Regions from separate parts of the Pseudoduganella sp. RAF53_2 genome, predicted to be linked through region 1. Evidence: predicted binding sites of a transcription regulator. Region 1 holds the regulator's gene; each other region holds the start of a gene.
What was found. Region 1 encodes sigma-54, which starts transcription at its own class of promoters, with help from an activator protein. Its sites were predicted from a motif close to TGGCANGNAANCTGCTTT; they were not measured.
Positions count from the first base shown of each region.

Region 2: a site for sigma-54 is predicted at 3,033-3,050, ahead of prpB (methylisocitrate lyase). Genes of this name have one in related genera too.
Region 3: a site for sigma-54 is predicted at 1,519-1,536, ahead of AB4Z11_RS23635 (urease accessory protein UreD). Genes of this name have one in related genera too.
Region 4: a site for sigma-54 is predicted at 845-862, ahead of AB4Z11_RS11025 (flavin monoamine oxidase family protein). Genes of this name have one in related genera too.

Region 1 is NZ_JBFRDW010000050.1:7,833-12,940, forward strand. Features, by position in the region: gene AB4Z11_RS05130 (enoyl-CoA hydratase/isomerase family protein) at 1-84, opposite strand, end outside; gene hpf (ribosome hibernation-promoting factor, HPF/YfiA family) at 197-556, opposite strand; gene AB4Z11_RS05140 (RNA polymerase factor sigma-54) at 624-2,105, opposite strand; partial or broken gene AB4Z11_RS05145 (LPS export ABC transporter ATP-binding protein) at 2,115-2,742, opposite strand; gene lptA (lipopolysaccharide transport periplasmic protein LptA) at 2,745-3,344, opposite strand; gene lptC (LPS export ABC transporter periplasmic protein LptC) at 3,366-3,962, opposite strand; gene AB4Z11_RS05160 (KdsC family phosphatase) at 3,972-4,511, opposite strand; gene AB4Z11_RS05165 (KpsF/GutQ family sugar-phosphate isomerase) at 4,511-5,108, opposite strand, start outside.
Region 2 is NZ_JBFRDW010000424.1:412-4,500, forward strand. Features, by position in the region: partial or broken gene AB4Z11_RS21855 (aconitase family protein) at 1-939, opposite strand, end outside; gene prpC (bifunctional 2-methylcitrate synthase/citrate synthase) at 939-2,087, opposite strand; gene prpB (methylisocitrate lyase) at 2,112-2,999, opposite strand; gene prpR (propionate catabolism operon regulatory protein PrpR) at 3,143-4,089, shown strand, end outside.
Region 3 is NZ_JBFRDW010000489.1:1,060-4,140, reverse strand. Features, by position in the region: gene AB4Z11_RS23640 (DUF885 domain-containing protein) at 1-1,437, shown strand, start outside; gene AB4Z11_RS23635 (urease accessory protein UreD) at 1,546-2,394, shown strand; gene AB4Z11_RS23630 (urease subunit gamma) at 2,403-2,705, shown strand; gene AB4Z11_RS23625 (urease subunit beta) at 2,727-3,038, shown strand; partial or broken gene AB4Z11_RS23620 (urease subunit alpha) at 3,046-3,081, shown strand, end outside.
Region 4 is NZ_JBFRDW010000144.1:4,399-9,506, reverse strand. Features, by position in the region: gene AB4Z11_RS11025 (flavin monoamine oxidase family protein) at 1-812, opposite strand, end outside; gene AB4Z11_RS11020 (Mu transposase C-terminal domain-containing protein) at 989-2,602, opposite strand; gene AB4Z11_RS11015 (DEAD/DEAH box helicase) at 2,831-4,963, opposite strand; gene AB4Z11_RS11010 (methyl-accepting chemotaxis protein) at 5,100-5,108, opposite strand, start outside.

The DNA.
Region 1 (5,108 bases):
GGAAAGGGAGTTCAGAGCCTTGGGGCGGTCGAGGGTGATGAAGCCGGTGCCGTTGCTGACTTGGGTGTGGACGTATTCGCTCATGAACAAGATACTAAATAATTAATATTGTTTATTTTATCGCGCCACAGCCAGCGGCGCGGGGCGCAAAAAAGGGCGCCAGATGCGCCCTTAGTTTGATTGTCCCGCCACTCCTTTACATGACGGTGACAGGTGCTTCGTAAGTGTCCGGGATATGCTTGATCGCTTCGTGGTTGTGATTCTGGACGCGGGCCTTGTACTTCATGACCTGGCGGTCCAGTTTGTCGATCAGCGTATCGATGGCGGCATACAGGTCTTGCGACAGGCTCTCCACATACACAGTCTTACCCGACATACGCAGATTGATCTCCGCTTTTTGACGTTTTTCTTTCTCGGTGAGGTTATCTACAGTCAGGATGACAGCAATATCAATCACTTGATCGAAATGGCGCTTAACCCGCTCCAGCTTGTTCTGCACGTACTCGCGAATCGCTGGGGTCACTTCGACATGATGTCCACTGATGGTGAGATTCATACACACTCCTAAAGATGATGTCGCTTACTAGTTCGTACACGCTGGTGGCGTGCAGCGGAACCGTGCACTACAAAGACTTGCGGAGGCTAACGGGAGGAATTTTCAGAGCTTCGCGATACTTGGCAACAGTACGTCGCGCAATCACCATGCCCTGTTCTCCCAGCATGTCCGCAATCTTACTGTCGGATAAAGGATTTTTAGGGTCTTCAGCTCCTGTCAATTGCACGATCAGCGCACGGATCGCAGTAGAGGAAGCTTCACCCCCGGCTTCGGTTGCGACGTGGCTGCCAAAAAAGTACTTCAACTCAAACATTCCATGCGGGGTGAGCATATATTTTTGAGTTGTTACCCGAGAAATAGTGCTCTCGTGTAGTCCCAGTGTATCAGCTATTTCACGCAACACAAGGGGTCTCATGGCAACTGCACCATGACTGAAAAAGTTCTTCTGCCTTTCAACGATCGCTTGTGCAACGCGCAAAATCGTATCGAAACGCTGGCGCATATTCTTGATCAGCCACTTGGCTTCCTGCAGCTGTGCGCTCATCTGGCTCTCGCCTTTGCCCTGCTTGAGCAGGCTGGCGTACAGCGCATTCACACGCAGGCGCGGCATCACATCATTGTTCAGCATGACGATCCAGCCGTTGCGCCCCTTCTTCACGATCACGTCAGGCACCACGTAGTCTGACACGTCTGACGCAAATTCAGCGCCCGGATGCGGATTGCACTGGCGGATCACGGCCTGCGCTTCACGCAGGTCTTCGTCGTCGCAGTCGAGGGCTTTTTTCAGCTTGTTGAATTCACGCTGGGCGAACCAGGCCAGGTGCTTCTCGACGATGCATAGCGCCATGCGGCGCGTTACCAGCGGGATGTTCGGCAAGCGCTTGATTTGCAGCGCCAGGCACTCGGACGCATTGCGCGCGCCCACGCCAATGGGATCGAAAGTCTGCAGCAGCGCCAGCGACGTACGCAATTCTTCCAGTTCGATTTCCAGCTCTTCCGGCAGACGCGCATGGATTTCTTCCAACGGCTCTTCCAGGTAGCCGTTTTCGTCCAGCGCATCGATGATGATTTCCATCAGCGCGCGGTCGCGCGGTTCCTGCACGGTCACGCGCATCTGCTCCAGCAAATGCTCGCGCAGCGTGCAGCCGCTGGCTTCCAGTTGCGGACGGCCGTCTTCATCATCGGGCGACTTGCTGCTGGAGGAATTGCTCCAGTCGTCAACAGCATCGCCCTCGCCGTTGCCTTCATAGCTCTCGCCGTCGGCCGCAGGTGCTTCCGCGCCCTCGCCGCCTTCGCTGGCAGCCTGGCCGTTTTCTTGCGGCGGCGCTTCGCCATTGCCGCTGCCCTGGCTGATGGCGCCGTCCGCCAGCAGGCGCACGGAATTGTCCAGTGGATCGTCCAGCCGCTCCAGTAATGGGTTATCACTGAGCAGCTGCTCCAACTCCTGGTGCAGCTCAAGCGTCGACAGCTGCAACAGGCGGATCGACTGTTGCAGTTGCGGCGTAAGCGCCAGGTGTTGCGAAGTTCGCAGTTGCAGTGATTGTTTCATGGGCCTTTCTTACATCCGGAAGTGTTCGCCGAGGTAGACGCGGCGCACGGATTCGTCAGCAATAATGTCGTCAGGGCGGCCGGAAGCCAGTACCGAACCCTGGTTGATGATGTAGGCGCGGTCGCAAATGCCGAGCGTCTCACGCACATTGTGGTCGGTAATTAAGACGCCGATGTTGCGCTCCTTCAGAAAACGCACAATCCGTTGGATTTCGATCACGGCAATCGGGTCCACGCCGGCAAAAGGTTCGTCCAGAAGAACGAAGCGTGGGTTAGTGGCAAGAGCCCGTGCAATCTCAACACTGGATCTCCAGCACGGCACGGATATTCTCTTCCACGGTCAGCTTACGGAACACCGAAGCTTCCTGCGGCAGGTAGGACAGGCCCAGCGTGGCGCGCTTGTGAATCGGCAGGCTCGATACATCGATGCCACCGATATCGATGGTGCCAGCGTCGGATGCCACCAGTCCCACGATCATATAGAACGACGTCGTCTTGCCGGCACCGTTTGGTCCCAGCAGCCCTACCACTTCACCGCAATCGACCTGCAGCGAAACGTCATGCACCACCTGGCGTTTGCCATAGGTCTTTTGCAGACCTTTGACAACCAGGGTGCTGCTGCAATTGTTCTCCGCCATATTCATTTGACCGCCGGAGTGGTAGCTGGAGTTACCGGCGTTGCAGGCGCTGGTGCGTTGGCTTGCGAAGGCTGGATCACCATCTTCACGCGGCCGCCGCCCTGCTTGCTCTCGCCCGTGGTGGAGTTCTGCACGGAGAAGAATTCCTTGCGGCTGTCGTAGGAAATGAAAGGACCTTCAACTTCATCGGTGGTCTTGGCGCCTTCCAGGCGCGTGACCTTGGCCTTGGAAATCAGGCGCACCAGTTCGGACTTCTGGTCGTATTCGATGCGCTCGGCCTGGCCTTCGACCCACTGGTCGCCGGCGCCATCGCGCTTCTGGCGGAAAGTGGCCAGCGCGTTCGGCGCCGCCCAGAAGGTCACGTACTGATAGCCCTGCGGATCTTCCGTCACCAGCGCGCGGCCTGCCTTCATCAGCAGCGTGCCGCGGGTCAGCACCACGTCGCCGATCAGCGTGCGGGTCTGCTTCACTTCATCCGTGGTGCCCTGATTGGCTTCGATCACCGTTGGCTTGAGGGAGTCCGCCTTTTCCGCGCGGGCCAGGTTCAGGCCCATCAGCGGCAGCAGGGACAGCAGCAATAACTTGCTCAGTTTCTTTTTCATGTATGCTCCGAAAATTCTTGCTCAACGCTGAGGGGCAGGCGGATACACCAGGCGCATGCGCTGGTTCACTTCCGCCTGGCTGGTGGCGTTATTCACCTTCAGGCCAGTGCCTGTCAGCTTGGCGTTGCCGGACGTGGCGGTGAACGCCTGGTCCGTTTCCATCCGGTCTTCGTCCGGATAAATCGTCATCGCTTCAGTCTTCATGCTGAAGCTCTTTACGGTCTCGGTGCCGGCGCGGTCGGCGGTCACATTGCCGGCCAGCTTGACGCGGCTATTGCTGTCGTCCACGCGCGCCGTTTTGGCGTGAATGTCCATTGGCGGCAGGTCCGGCGTGATCTTGCGCACGACGGGCTTGTCGATCTCGGACGAATCGTCAATCGGGCGGTGGGTCAGCTTGTCGCCGGAAACGATATACGCCGGCTTGCCCTCTTTGCTCAGACGCACAAAGCTGAAGCGCTCGACGATGTAGTCAGGCTCCGTGAGCTTGGCGGCCGCCTGCATTTCCTCGCCTTCGCGGTTCAGCAGTTCGAGCAGCCAGAAGGTGCCGACGGCTGCGAACAGCGCCAGCATCATGCCGATCGAAAGCCTGACACGGTGAGAGGTCCTCTGGTTGCGCATACTGCTTCCTTACACCATGAATTGCGCCATGATGCGCTCAAAATTGCCCTGAGCGCGCAGCACGAATTCGCACACCTCGCGCACTGCACCGCGGCCACCGCTGGCCTGGGTCACGTGATGCACGCGGCTGTGCACTTCCGGGCGGCCGTTCGGCACACTCACGGCGAAACCGACGCGGCTCAGGATAGGCAGGTCCACCACATCGTCGCCGATGAAGCCGACCTGCTCTTCGGTCAGGCCCAGTTGCTGCAGCAGGGCCTTGAACGGCGTCAGCTTGTCGTGGCCGCCCTGGTGGACGAATTCGATGCCGAGGTCCTTGGCACGCGCGGTCACCTGCGGCGAACGGCGCGCGCTGATGATGGCGGTCTGCACACCCGATTCCTGCAGCAGCTTGATGCCCAGGCCATCGTGCACATTGAAGGTCTTCATCATCTCGCCGTCGGCACCGTAATGCAGGCTGCCGTCGGTCAGTACGCCATCGACGTCAAAGATCATCAGGCGCACCTTGGCGGCGCGCTTGACGATGTCCATATTGTAGGGGCGGCTCATCAGATCACCTTGGCGCGCGTAAGGTCGTGGATGTGCAGGGCGCCTACCAGTTTGCCCGCTTCGTCGGTGACCAGCATCTGGTTGATGCGGAATTCTTCCATGATGGCCACGGCATCCACGGCCAGCTTGTCCGCGTTGATGCTGCGCGGGTTCAGATGCATGACATCCTTGATGATCACCTTGCCGAAATCCTGCACCTTCTCGATCATGCGGCGCAGGTCGCCGTCGGTGAACACGCCGACCGGCTTGTTGTCCGCGTCGACGATGGCGGTCATGCCCATGCCCTTCTGGGTGATTTCCAGCAGCGCGTCCGGCAGACGGGTATCCAGGCCCACGGCCGGAATGGCGTCGCCGGTGCGCATGATGTCGCGCACATGGGTCAGCAGGCGGCGGCCCAGGGCGCCGCCCGGATGCGAACGGGCGAAGTCTTCTTCCTTGAAGCCGCGCAGGTCCAGCAGCGCCACGGCGATCGCGTCGCCCAGCGCCAGCGTGACGGTGGTGGAGGCGGTCGGCGCCAGATTCATCGGGCAGGCTTCCTTGGCGACCGACACGTCCAGGTGCACGTCCGACAGCTTGGCCAGGCTCGATTCCGGCTTG
Region 2 (4,089 bases), on a different contig from region 1:
CTTGATGGTCTGCTCGTCGATGGAGAACATCGCGGCCGTGGCGCCGAATTCAGGCGCCATGTTCGAGATGGTGGCGCGGTCGCCCAGCGTCAGCGCGGTGGCGCCTTCGCCGTAGAACTCCAGATAAGCCGACACGACTTTTTCCTTGCGCAGGAATTCGGTCAGCGCCAGCACCGTGTCGGTGGCGGTGATGCCTGGCTGTGGTTTGCCGGTCAGCTCAACGCCGACGATGTCCGGCAGGCGCATCCAGGATGCGCGGCCCAGCATCACGGTTTCGGCTTCCAGGCCGCCCACGCCGATGGCGATCACGCCCAGTGCGTCCACCATCGGGGTGTGGGAGTCAGTGCCAACCAGCGTGTCCGGATAGGCCACGTTGTCGCTCACCTGGATCACCGGCGACATGCGCTCCAGATTGATCTGGTGCAGGATGCCGTTACCCGGCGGGATCACGTCCACGTTCTGGAAGGCTTTCTTGGTCCAGTCGATGAAGTGGAAGCGGTCTTCGTTACGGCGGTCTTCAATGGCGCGGTTCTTTTCGAACGCGTCCGGATCGAAGCCGCCGCATTCGACGGCCAGCGAGTGGTCAACCACCAGCTGGGTCGGCACAACAGGATTCACCAGCGACGGATCACCGCCCTGGTCGGCGATGGCGTCGCGCAGGCCGGCCAGGTCCACCAGCGCGGTCTGGCCCAGAATGTCGTGGCAAACCACGCGGGCCGGGAACCACGGGAAGTCCAGGTCCCGTTTGCGTTCGATCAGCTGTTCCAGGGACGCGTTCAGCGTGGATGGGTCGCAGCGGCGCACCAGGTTCTCTGCCAGCACACGCGAGGTGTAAGGCAGCTTGTCGTAAGCGCCTGGCTTGATCGCATCGACGGCTTCACGCGCGTCGAAGTAATCGAGCTGGGTGCCCGGCAGCTTTTTGCGGAATGTGGAGTTCATTATTTGCGGTCCTTGATCGGTACGAATTGCAGGTCCTCAGGGCCTACGTAGTTTGCGCTTGGGCGAATGATCTTGTTGTCGATGCGCTGCTCGATGATGTGCGCGGACCAGCCGGAGGTACGGGAGATCACGAACAATGGCGTGAACATGGCGGTCGGCACGCCCATCATGTGGTACGACACGGCGGAGAACCAGTCCAGGTTCGGGAACATCTTCTTGATCTCCCACATCACGGATTCCAGGCGCTCGGCGATGTCGAACATCTTGGTGGAACCGGCTTCTTCGGACAGCTGGCGCGCCACGTCCTTGATCACCACGTTACGCGGGTCGGAGATGGTGTACACAGGGTGTCCAAATCCGATCACCACTTCCTTGTTTTCCACGCGCTTGCGGATGTCGGCTTCGGCTTCGTCCGGGTTCTCGTAGCGCTTCTGGATTTCGAAGGCGAATTCGTTGGCGCCGCCGTGTTTCGGGCCGCGCAGCGCGCCGATAGCGCCGGTCACTGCGGAGTAGATGTCGGAGCCGGTACCAGCGATCACGCGGCTGGTGAAGGTGGAAGCGTTGAACTCGTGTTCCGCGTACAGGATCAGCGAGGTGTGCATCGCACGCACCCAGCTTTCGCTTGGCTTCTCGCCGTGCAGCAGGTGCAGGAAGTGGCCGCCGATGGAGTCGTCGTCGGTTTCCACTTCGATGCGCTTGCCATTGTGGCTGAAGTGGTACCAGTACAACAGCATGGAGCCGAAGGATGCCATCAGGCGGTCGGCGATGTCGCGTGCGCCGGCGATGTTGTGGTCATCCTTTTCCGGCAGGGTGCAGCCCAGCACTGAGCAGCCGGTACGCATCACGTCCATCGGGTGAGCGGATGCTGGCAGCGCTTCTAGTGCCGACTTCACGGATTGCGGCAGGCCGCGCAGCGCTTTCAGCTTGGTCTTGTAGCCCTTCAGTTCGGCTGCGGTTGGCAGCTTGCCGTGTACCAGCAGGAAGGCGATTTCTTCGAATTCGCAGACGTTGGCCACGTCCAGGATGTCGTAGCCGCGGTAGTGCAGGTCGTTACCCGTTTTGCCCACGGAGCACAGCGCGGTGTTACCCGCTGCAACGCCGGACAGGGCGACGGATTTTTTTGGCTTGAAGGTTGGTGCGTCGGTCATTTCAAATCTCCTCGGATTACTTGATTATTTTTTCTGTGCTGCGAACAGTGCATCCAGCTTCTGCTCGAAATCGTGATAGTTGATGCGTTCATACAGTTCGGCACGGGTCTGCATGGTGTCGACCACATTCTGCTGCGTACCGTCGCGGCGAATCGCGCCGTACACGTTTTCAGCCGCCTTGTTCATGGCACGGAAAGCGGACAGCGGATACAGCACCAGGCCCACATCAGCGGACTTCAGTTCTTCAACGGTGAACAGCGGGGTCGAGCCGAACTCGGTGATGTTGGCCAGGATCGGCACCTTCACCGCCTTGGCGAACTGCTTGTACATGTCCAGCGTGATCATCGCCTCAGGGAAGATCATGTCGGCGCCCGCTTCAACGCAGGCCACGGCGCGTTCGATGGCGGCATCGAGGCCTTCCACGGCCAGCGCATCGGTGCGGYCCATGATCACGAAGTTTTCATCGGTACGCGCGTCAACGGCGGCCTTGATACGGTCCACCATTTCGCCCTGCGACACGATTTCCTTGCCCGGACGGTGACCGCAGCGCTTCGCGCCAACCTGGTCTTCGATGTGCATGGCGGCGGCGCCGAACTTGATCATGGACTTCACAGTGCGCGCCACGTTGAAGGCGGAGGCGCCAAAGCCGGTATCGACGTCGACCAGCAGCGGCAGGTCGCACACGTCGGTGATGCGGCGCACGTCGGTCAGCACGTCGTCCAGGTTCGAGATGCCGAGATCCGGCAGGCCCAGGGAACCGGCTGCCACGCCGCCGCCGGACAGGTAAATCGCGCGGAAGCCGGCGCGCTTTGCCAGCAGAGCGTGGTTGGCGTTGATCGCGCCCACCACCTGCAGCGGGGATTCTTCTTTGACGGCCTGGCGGAAGGCGGCGCCTGCGGAATATTGGCTCATGATGTCCTTTCAGCGGTTTAGTTTGCGCACTTATCTGCAAGTGCCGTGCCAGCTACCCACCTCCAGCAAAATCAAGGACTTGCAACATTTCGCTCATAGTGCGACGTTTCACATTGAAACAATGAAARAGCTATAATTGAAACATGCGACATTCCACGCCACTGCCCTTCGATCCCGCCGACAAGCCAGTCATCTGGACCGTGGCCGTTTCACGGCTGTCCGAACTGTTCCGCGACATCACGCCGGAATACGACGCGCTGGCCACCATCGAGCCGATCAACCTCGGTTTCGATGAAGCGGCGCGCCACATCCGCGAACGCCTCGCCACGGAACGTTGCGACGCGGTGATCGCGGCCGGCTCCAACGCGGCTTATCTGAAAGGCCGTTTGTCGGTGCCGCTGGTGATAGCACGGGCCAGCGGTTTCGACTTCATGCAGGCGCTGGCGCGGGCGCGCAAGGTGTCATCGCGCATTGGCGTGATCACCTACCAGGACGAACTGCCTGCGCTGGCCGAATTCGCCGCCACCTTCGGCGTCGACATCGAACGCCGCACCTATACTGCCGAAGAAGATGCACGCGCCCAGATCAACGACCTGAAGGCGTCAGGCATCAAAGCCATCGTCGGCGGCGGACGCATCACCGACCTCGCGGAAGAAGCCGGACTGACGGGCGTCTTTGTGTACTCCTCCACCTCGATCCGCCAGGCCTTTGACGACGCGCTGGAAATCGCCCGCCTGGCGCAACTGGAATCGAATCGCGGCCATCGTACCGTGGTGGCCGACACGCTGCGCGCCAAGCACGGGCTGGCCGACCTGCGCGGCGAATCGGAGGCGATGGAGCGCGTGCGGCAAGCCGTGGTGCTGTACGCGAAGTCGCCGGCCACGGTGCTGATTCAGGGCGAAACGGGCGCGGGCAAGGAGCTGGTGGCGCAGGCCATCCACCGCGAAAGTCCGCGTGCGCTGGGCGTGAACCGTCCCTTTGTCGCGGTGAATTGCGGCGCGATTGCGGAATCGCTGCTGGAGTCCGAATTGTTCGGCCACGAAGAAGGGGCCTTCACCGGCGCGCGTCGCGGCGGTCACGCAGGCTTGTT
Region 3 (3,081 bases), on a different contig from region 1:
CAGATTGCGGCCCTGCTGGAGAACCAGCGTTTCCACGAATACGAAATGCCGCTGAACGCGGATTCCTCGTTCTGGTCGAACATCGCAGGCGAAGCGCGCAAGTCCTTCCGTACGCTGGAGGACTACCGCAATTACATCGTGCAGCTGAACGACATGCCGCGCTACTTCGATGAAGAGGTGGCCAATATGCGCACGGGCCTGAAGCGCGGTTTCACGCCGCCCAAGGTGACGCTGCAAGGCCGCGATGGCTCGCTGACCTCCGTCACCGAAGCCAAGCCGGAAGAGGTGGTGTTCTTCGCACCGTTCAAGCAGATGCCGGCCACCATTCCGGCCGCGGAACAGGCCAGGCTGCGCGAAGCGGCGCTGAAGGCCATCAATGAATCCGTGATCCCGGCTCACCTCAAGCTGCTGAAATTCATGCGCGAGGAATACGTGCCGCATGCACGCGAAGCACTGGCCGCCGAAAGCCTGCCGGACGGGAAGGCTTACTACCACTCGAAGATCGTCGAGTTCACCACCACCAATCTGAGCGCGGACCAGATCCACCAGATCGGCCTCGATGAAATGGCCAAGATCCGCGGCGAGATGCTGCAGGTGATGAAGCAGGTGGACTTCAAAGGCGATCTGCCGGCCTTCCTGCAATTCCTGCGCAGCGATCCGCAGTTCTACGCCAAGACGCCGGAAGAGCTGCTGATGCGCGCGGCCTGGATCGCGAAAAAATTCGACGGCAAAGTGAGCCAGTATTTCGGCCGCCTGCCGCGCAGCCGCTTCGGCATCATTCCGGTGCCGCCGGAGCAGGCGCCTTACTACACCTCGGGCCGCGGCGGTCCCGGCGTCTACCTGGTCAACACCTACAATCTGCCGGCGCGCGCGCTGTACAGCCTTCCAGCACTGACCCTGCATGAGTCGGCGCCGGGCCACGCATTCCAGATGCCGATCGCGCTGGAGCAGAAGGGCCGACCGCCATTCCGCAATGCCTACATCTCCGCCTTTGGCGAAGGCTGGGCGCTGTACTCGGAACGCCTGGGCAGCGAGATGGGCATGTACGACACGCCGTATGAAGTGTTCGGCATGCTGAGCTATCAGGCATGGCGCGCATCGCGTCTGGTGGTCGACACCGGCATCCACGCCAAGGGCTGGACGCGCGAGCAGGCGCAGAAGTACCTGCTCGACAATACGGCACTGTCCGCGCATGAAGTGGAAACGGAAGTGGACCGCTATATTTCGTGGCCGGGCCAGGCGCTGTCCTACTACCTGGGCGAGATGGCCATCATCGATGCGCGCAAGAAAGCGGAAGCCGCGCTGGGCGACAAGTTCGATATCCGCGCTTTCCACGACACCGTGCTGGAACTGGGCTCGGTGCCGCTGCCGGTTTTGCAGGCACGCATCGATGCCTTCATTGCTGACGGCGGCAAGAGTCCATACCCGAAAGAGTGAAATTTTGCCGGGGGCGGCGCACCAGTGTGGTGCGCCGCCCCCGGCTGGTGCGGAAATCCCCGACTGTAGGGTGTTGCAGCATGGCACGCATATTGCACTACTTGGTGTATGCGCGACAGCACCGTACAGCACGACAGCAACCACAGCCAGCATGAGGCCTGGCACGCCAGGCTCGCGCTCGGCTTCACCCATGCACATGGCGCCACGCGCCTGACCCGGCGCGAGCACCACGGTCCGCTGCGCGTCCAGAAACCTCTTTATCCCGAAGACCAGCAAGTCTGTCATGCCATCGTGGTGCATCCACCGGGCGGCGTGGTGGGCGGCGACCATCTCGACATTGCGGTGCAGGCTGCGGCCGGCACCCATGCCGTGCTGACCACGCCGGGCGCCGCCAAGTGGTATCGCGCCAACGGCAAGGTCTCGCGCCAGCAGGTCAGTCTGCACGCAGCCGGCCGCGCCGCCATCGAATGGCTGCCGCAGGAAGCCATCTTCTACGACGAAACCATCGCCGAACTGGAGCACGACGTCGAGCTGAATGCGGACGCCAGCTATATAGGCTGCGACATTATTTGCCTGGGGCGCCGCGCATCAGGCGAGCGCTTCCGCTCCGGCCGCGTGGCGCAGCGCTGCCGCATCCGGCGCGGCGGCAAGCTGCTCTGGTGGGAGCAGGGCGTCATCACGCCCGAGGCATTGCGCAGCCGTTTCGGCCTGCGTGGCCAGTCCGTGTGCGCAACGATGCTGGCGGTCGGCGCGTCGCTGTCCATCAGCGCCCTTCAGGAAGTACGCGCCATCGGCGGGCCGCATTTCGGCGCCTCCCTGCTCAGGAACCTGCTGGTGGTACGCCATATCGGCGACGACAGCGAAGCGGCGCGTGCCCTGATGCTGGATGCCTGGCGCGTGCTGCGTCCGCATGTGATGCAGCGCGCCGCCACGCCGCTGCGCAGCTGGCATACATAGGAAAGCCCATGGACCTGACACCCCGCGAGAAGGACAAACTCCTGATTTTCACCGCCGCCCTGCTGGCGGAGCGGCGCCGCGCACGCGGCCTGAAACTGAACTATCCCGAAGCCGTCGCGCTGATCAGCGCCGCCATCATGGAAGGTGCGCGCGACGGCAAGAGCGTGGCCGAACTGATGGCCGAGGGCACGCGCATCCTGACCCGTGACGATGTGATGGACGGCATCGCCGACATGATTCCCGACATCCAGGTCGAAGCCACTTTTCCGGACGGCAGCAAGCTGGTGACCGTCCATCAACCCATCCCCTGATAAATCAACATGGAATGCATCATGACTCCCGGCGAATACAAACTTGAGCCCGGCGACATCAGCCTCAATGCTGGCCGCACAACGGTCAGCGTGACGGTGGAAAATCGTGGTGACCGCCCCATCCAGGTCGGCTCCCATTTCCATTTCTTTGAAGTGAACTCGGCGCTGTATTTCGAACGCTGGAAAGCGTACGGCATGCGGCTGAATATTGCGGCCGGCACCGCCGTACGCTTCGAACCCGGCCAGAAGCGCACCGTCGAACTGGTCAAGCTCGATGGCGACCGCGAGGTGTGGGGATTCAGCGCCCAGGTGCAGGGCAAACTGAAGGAGTAGGCCACCCATGGCATCCATCACGCGCCGCGCCTACGCCGAGATG
Region 4 (5,108 bases), on a different contig from region 1:
TTCTGCATCGGGAAGTCCTGCACCGCGCTGTAAACATTGCCGATGCGGGACTGCAGCAGCTCCTCGAAGCCCAGAGGGTCCGATGCAGTACCGGGATTCAACCCGGCACCGGGATTGACTGCGTAGCCGCGGCCGCTGCGGCCCTTGTAACGCAGGTCCACCTGGTCCAGCTGCCCCTCGTGCGCCAGGTAGTCGAGCAGCGCGCGCTTGTCGTCCGCGCTCAGCTCCTGATCCAGCATATTCCCCTTGACCGCCTTGGCCAGCAGCTCCGCCACATGGCCGCGCATGTCGGCCTTGACCTGGGCCGGACGCAAACGCCGGTTGGCCAGCGGGCCGCCATTCTGCAAGTACACATAAGAATGGTCGTTGTCGTTGACCATCACTTCCAGCGGAACTTCGAACAGGCGGGTGTAGTACAGCGTGGACTGGTGATGCAGCGGAATGCGCCACGGTCCGTGGTTGATGTAATGGCCTTCGTCGAACCTGCACTCCTGCTTCTCGCCGCCGAGCTCCGTCAGCGCGAAGCCTTTACGCGCAGTCTGGCAGCGGCCACCGGCAAATTCGCGCGCCTCCAGTATCTGCACGGAGTAGCCCAGCTTGCCCAGTTCGTAGGCTGCCGTCATGCCGGCCAGGCCTGCGCCCAGAATTACGACGCGCTTGCCTTTTCCGCTGCCGGCCAGCACGGGTGGCGTATTCACCCGCGAAGCAATTCCGATGCCCCAGGCATTCATCGTGTTCAGCAAGAGCCCTGTACCACCCACTGCTGCTGCGCGGTACAGGAACTGCCGCCTTGTTATCGAGCGTTCTTCCATCTGTCACCTCGTCTGCTATGAATGACAGTGGTAAAGCAATCGGTATGCCAAAACGGCTTGCGAAATGACTCTATTCCGGCCCTAAAATAAACTCATTAAACAAAAAGCGCGCCTTATAGGATAAGGCGCGCTTCAATACGATCTACGACATTACTTTGTTTTGTGTAAGCTCTTTTTCAGGCGCTTGCCTCCTGCAAGGCTGGGCGCACCATCGCGATGCGTTCGATTGGACGGCATGCATGGAATTGCAGCGGCGCGGCGGCATCAACCAGATACACCATGCCATCCGCCGACGGGTCGACCGCCACGCGCACCGGCCAGCGTCCACGCGTGCGTGCGCGCTCGAACCAGTGCTCGTTCTCGGCACGCACGCAGCTGAAGTAATTGCCCGCCACGCAGATGCCTTCGGCCGTTACCCACGCTTCGCTGACCGGCAACAGGCAGCAACGCACCAGATCCTCCGGGAACTGCTTGAGGGAGGAGCCGCGGCGGCGCACGCCCCAGTCCCACAGCTGCAATGGTGCGTGCCCGCTGGCGCCCTGCTGATGGTTATAGGCCAGCAGCACGTCCATGGCAATGCGGCGGAATTCCTGCAGCGTGATGATGCCGTCCAGCGTGCCCGCCTTGCCGTCGGCCGCCGCGCCAAAGCAGGCCCGCAGCGCCGCCATCCAGGGACGGGCCGGCGCCTCGAAATCGGCCACACAGCGGATATGGAAATTCGCCAGCAGCGCATCACCGTCTGCACGCAGCATCAGCTCCGGCGGCAGCAGCAAGCGTTCCGGTAAATGGCAGCTCGGCCACTCCTGCGGCGCCAGCAGACGGCCCAGGCGCCGCGCGAAACGCGTCTTCTCTGCAGCGCAGCTGGCTAGCGCTATCATGGCCTGTCCCCAGCTGGGTGCTTCAAAGCTGGCATACATGCCGGCCACCATGCCGCTGAATACATCCGTGATCACATACAGGACAGGCGTTCCGGCCAGCAGCTGCCGGTCCTGCGCGTGCAGCAGCTGCATGCCGAAGGGCAGAATGTCCAGGCGGTAGTCGCTGGCCGGTTGGCCGGTACGCCCTACCGCAGTCGTATCCGGCAGGGGTGCCGGCATCGGCTGCGCAGCGGTCAGATGGTCCTGATCCAGCCAGTAGTTGAACTGGCCAAAGCTCGGAACCGGTTCCGCCGAGGTCACGCGGCGTATCCGGCGCGAATACGGGTCCTGCACACGCTCGCAGAAAAAGTCCCGCGCCATCTCGTCATACGCACCGCGGCGTGAGAACTGCAGGTTGCGGGCCGCGTAGCGTGCAGAAGCCAGCCGAAAAACGGCGCGCATCGCATCGTCCACATTGACGCCTACCTGGCCGCCATCCTTGCGTGGACGTCCCCGTTTGACGCCTGGCGACGCCGTGCGCCGCTTGCCGCGGCCGCCGGAGTTGGCGTAGTCCGGCAACAGGGCATTGGGCGTTTGGCCACGCTGCCAGTAACGGCGCAGATAGCGGTAGATGGTGGGGTGCGACACGCCATGCTGCCGGGTCGCCGCCTGCACCAGCTGGCCGCGCCGGCCAGGCTCGTAGATGTCGGGCTCCTGTGTGATCAGGTCGGAGATCACATTCCAGGCACGTTCGCGCAACTCGACATGCTTGGGCGGCAGTGCCTCGGTGTTCGTCACCACCAGGTAAGGATCGGATTCCAGACGCCGTATGCGGCCCTTGCCGATTTCGCCTTCCAGCACGGACAGGCGATGCAATTCGACTTCCGCTGCTTCGGAAGCCACGTCGAACACGTAGGCGAAACTGCGTGCCACATCGATCCACAGAATCCGGACGATGCGGCGCCTCGGTTCACTAAATTCAAGGAGATCGTTTCGCAATAACATTCGCCACCTTTCAAAAAAAGGATAACCAGGCAATGTTTATGCAATTTCCAGGCCATGAATGAAATGGCGCTGTAAGGCGGGTTTGGCGTCAGCGGCGGCTTACTTGTGGTGCAAATTCAACACAAACTGCACCGCCACTGTGCGCGATACGTAGTATTACTTAGCCTTTTTCACCGGCTTCTTGGGCGGCGTGTGCTTGCCCGATTCGGGCGGCATTTCATCGGCGAGGCTGATCTTCAGCTGCTGCCCACCGACCCAGACCTTTTTCAGATGACGGAAAATCTCGTCCGGCATCCCGTCCGGCATTTCGAGGAAGGTGTGATCGCCCATGATCTCGATGCGGCCGATGTAGCGCGCTTCCAGACCGCTTTCGTTGGCGATGGCGCCCACCAGGTTGGCCGGCGTGGCCGAGTGCTGGCTGCCCACTTCCACGCGGTAGGCGCGCATCGGCACGCCGGGGCCTTCCGCCTTGTCCTTCTTTTTCTTCTTCGGCTTTTCGTCGAAGGCCATATCCTCGTCATCCGCGCGCGCCGCCAGTTCAGGCTCCGGGCGCTTGCGTGGCGAAGGTGCCGCCGGAGCAGGCGCTGCGGCCGGCGCCGTCTCGCCGTCGCGGTGGATGCGCAGGGTCTGGCCTGCCACACGCAGACCGGCGATCACGTCCAGTGTGCCGGCTGGCAAGTCGTCCGGCATATCCAGCACAGTGTAGTCGTCGAAGATCTCGATGCGGCCGATGTATTTGGAATCGACGCCGCCTTCGTTGGCGATGGCGCCCACGATATTGCCGGGGCGGACGCCGTGGCGGTAGCCCACTTCCACGCGATAGGTCTGCATGCCTGGTTCAGCTTCGCGCGGCATGCGCTCCTTCTTCGCGCGAGGTTCACGTGGTTCGCGCGGTTCGCGCTGAGGGCGGTCGTCGCGCTCGGCGCGTTCCGGACGCGGCGCGCCGTCGTCGTGCCAGCCGCGTTCCAGCGATTTATCCAGCAGCAGCGGCTTGCCACCGCGTCCCATCATGGCCAGCGCCGCCGCGATTTCAGTGGCCGGCACATTGTGCTCGTTCTCGTAGTCTTCGATCAGGGACTGGAAATGCTCCAGGCCACCGGCCGCCAGCGTTTCCGTGATCTCGTCCTTGAAGCGCTGGACACGTACATCGTTCACCGCCTGCAGGGTCGGCAGCTGCATCGGCGTGACCGGCTGGCGCGTGGTGCGCTCGATCAGCTTGAGCAGGTTGCGCTCGCGCGGCGTGATGAACAGGATCGCCTCGCCGCTGCGGCCGGCGCGGCCGGTGCGGCCGATGCGGTGGGTGTAGCTTTCCGGGTCGTAGGGTACGTCGTAGTTGACCACGTGACTGATGCGCTCCACGTCCAGGCCGCGCGCGGCGACGTCGGTGGCGACCAGGATATCGATCTTGCCGTCCTTGAGCTGGCCGATCATGCGCTCACGCGCGGCCTGCTGCATATCGCCGTTGATGGCGCCGGCCGAGAAGCCGCGCGCCTGCAGGCGTTCCGCCAGTTCTTCCGTTCCCAGCTTGGTGCGGGAGAAGATGATCATGCCGTCGAACGGTTCCGCTTCCAGAATGCGGGTCAGCGCATCCAGCTTGTGCATGCCGCTCACCAGCCAGTAGCGCTGGCGGATATTGGTGTTGGTGGTGGTCTTCGCCGCCACCATCACTTCGGCCGGGTTGTGCAGATAAGTGGTGGCGATGCGCTTGATCGCCGGCGGCATGGTGGCCGAGAACAGCGCGGTCTGGCGCGATTCCGGCACTTCCTGCAGGATGCGCTCGACGTCGTCGATAAAGCCCATGCGCAGCATTTCATCCGCTTCGTCCAGCACGATGGTCTTCAGGCCGGACAGGTCGAGCGAGCCTTTATCCAGGTGATCGATCACGCGGCCCGGCGTACCCACCACCACGTGCACGCCGCGGCGCAAGGCGCTCAGCTGCGGGCCGTAGCTCTGGCCACCGTAAATCGGCAGCACATGGAATTTGGGGATGTGGTTGGCGTAGCGCTGGAAAGCTTCCGCCACCTGGATCGCCAGTTCGCGCGTCGGCGCCAGCACCAGGGCTTGCGGCGTGGCTTGTTTGATATCGATCTGGCTCAGGATCGGCAACGCGAAAGCCGCGGTCTTGCCAGTACCCGTCTGCGCGGTGCCCAGCACATCGCGGCCCTCCAGCAGGTGCGGAATGGTCGAGGCCTGGATCGGCGACGGGGCTTCATAGCCAACCTCCTTCAGCGCTTTCAGGATGGGGGCGCTCAGTTGGAGATCGGTAAACAGGACTGGTGTGTCAGACATGGCGGCACTCGCTTGTTGGTTATTGTTCGAATCGCCTAATGCGACAGAAAGGGCGTAGTTTACTCTTTCTGCGCAGTTTCTGCGTGGAAACACCAGCAAAGCGGCGGATCAATGACCCGCCCCACGCAAAACGCAATTACGTGAG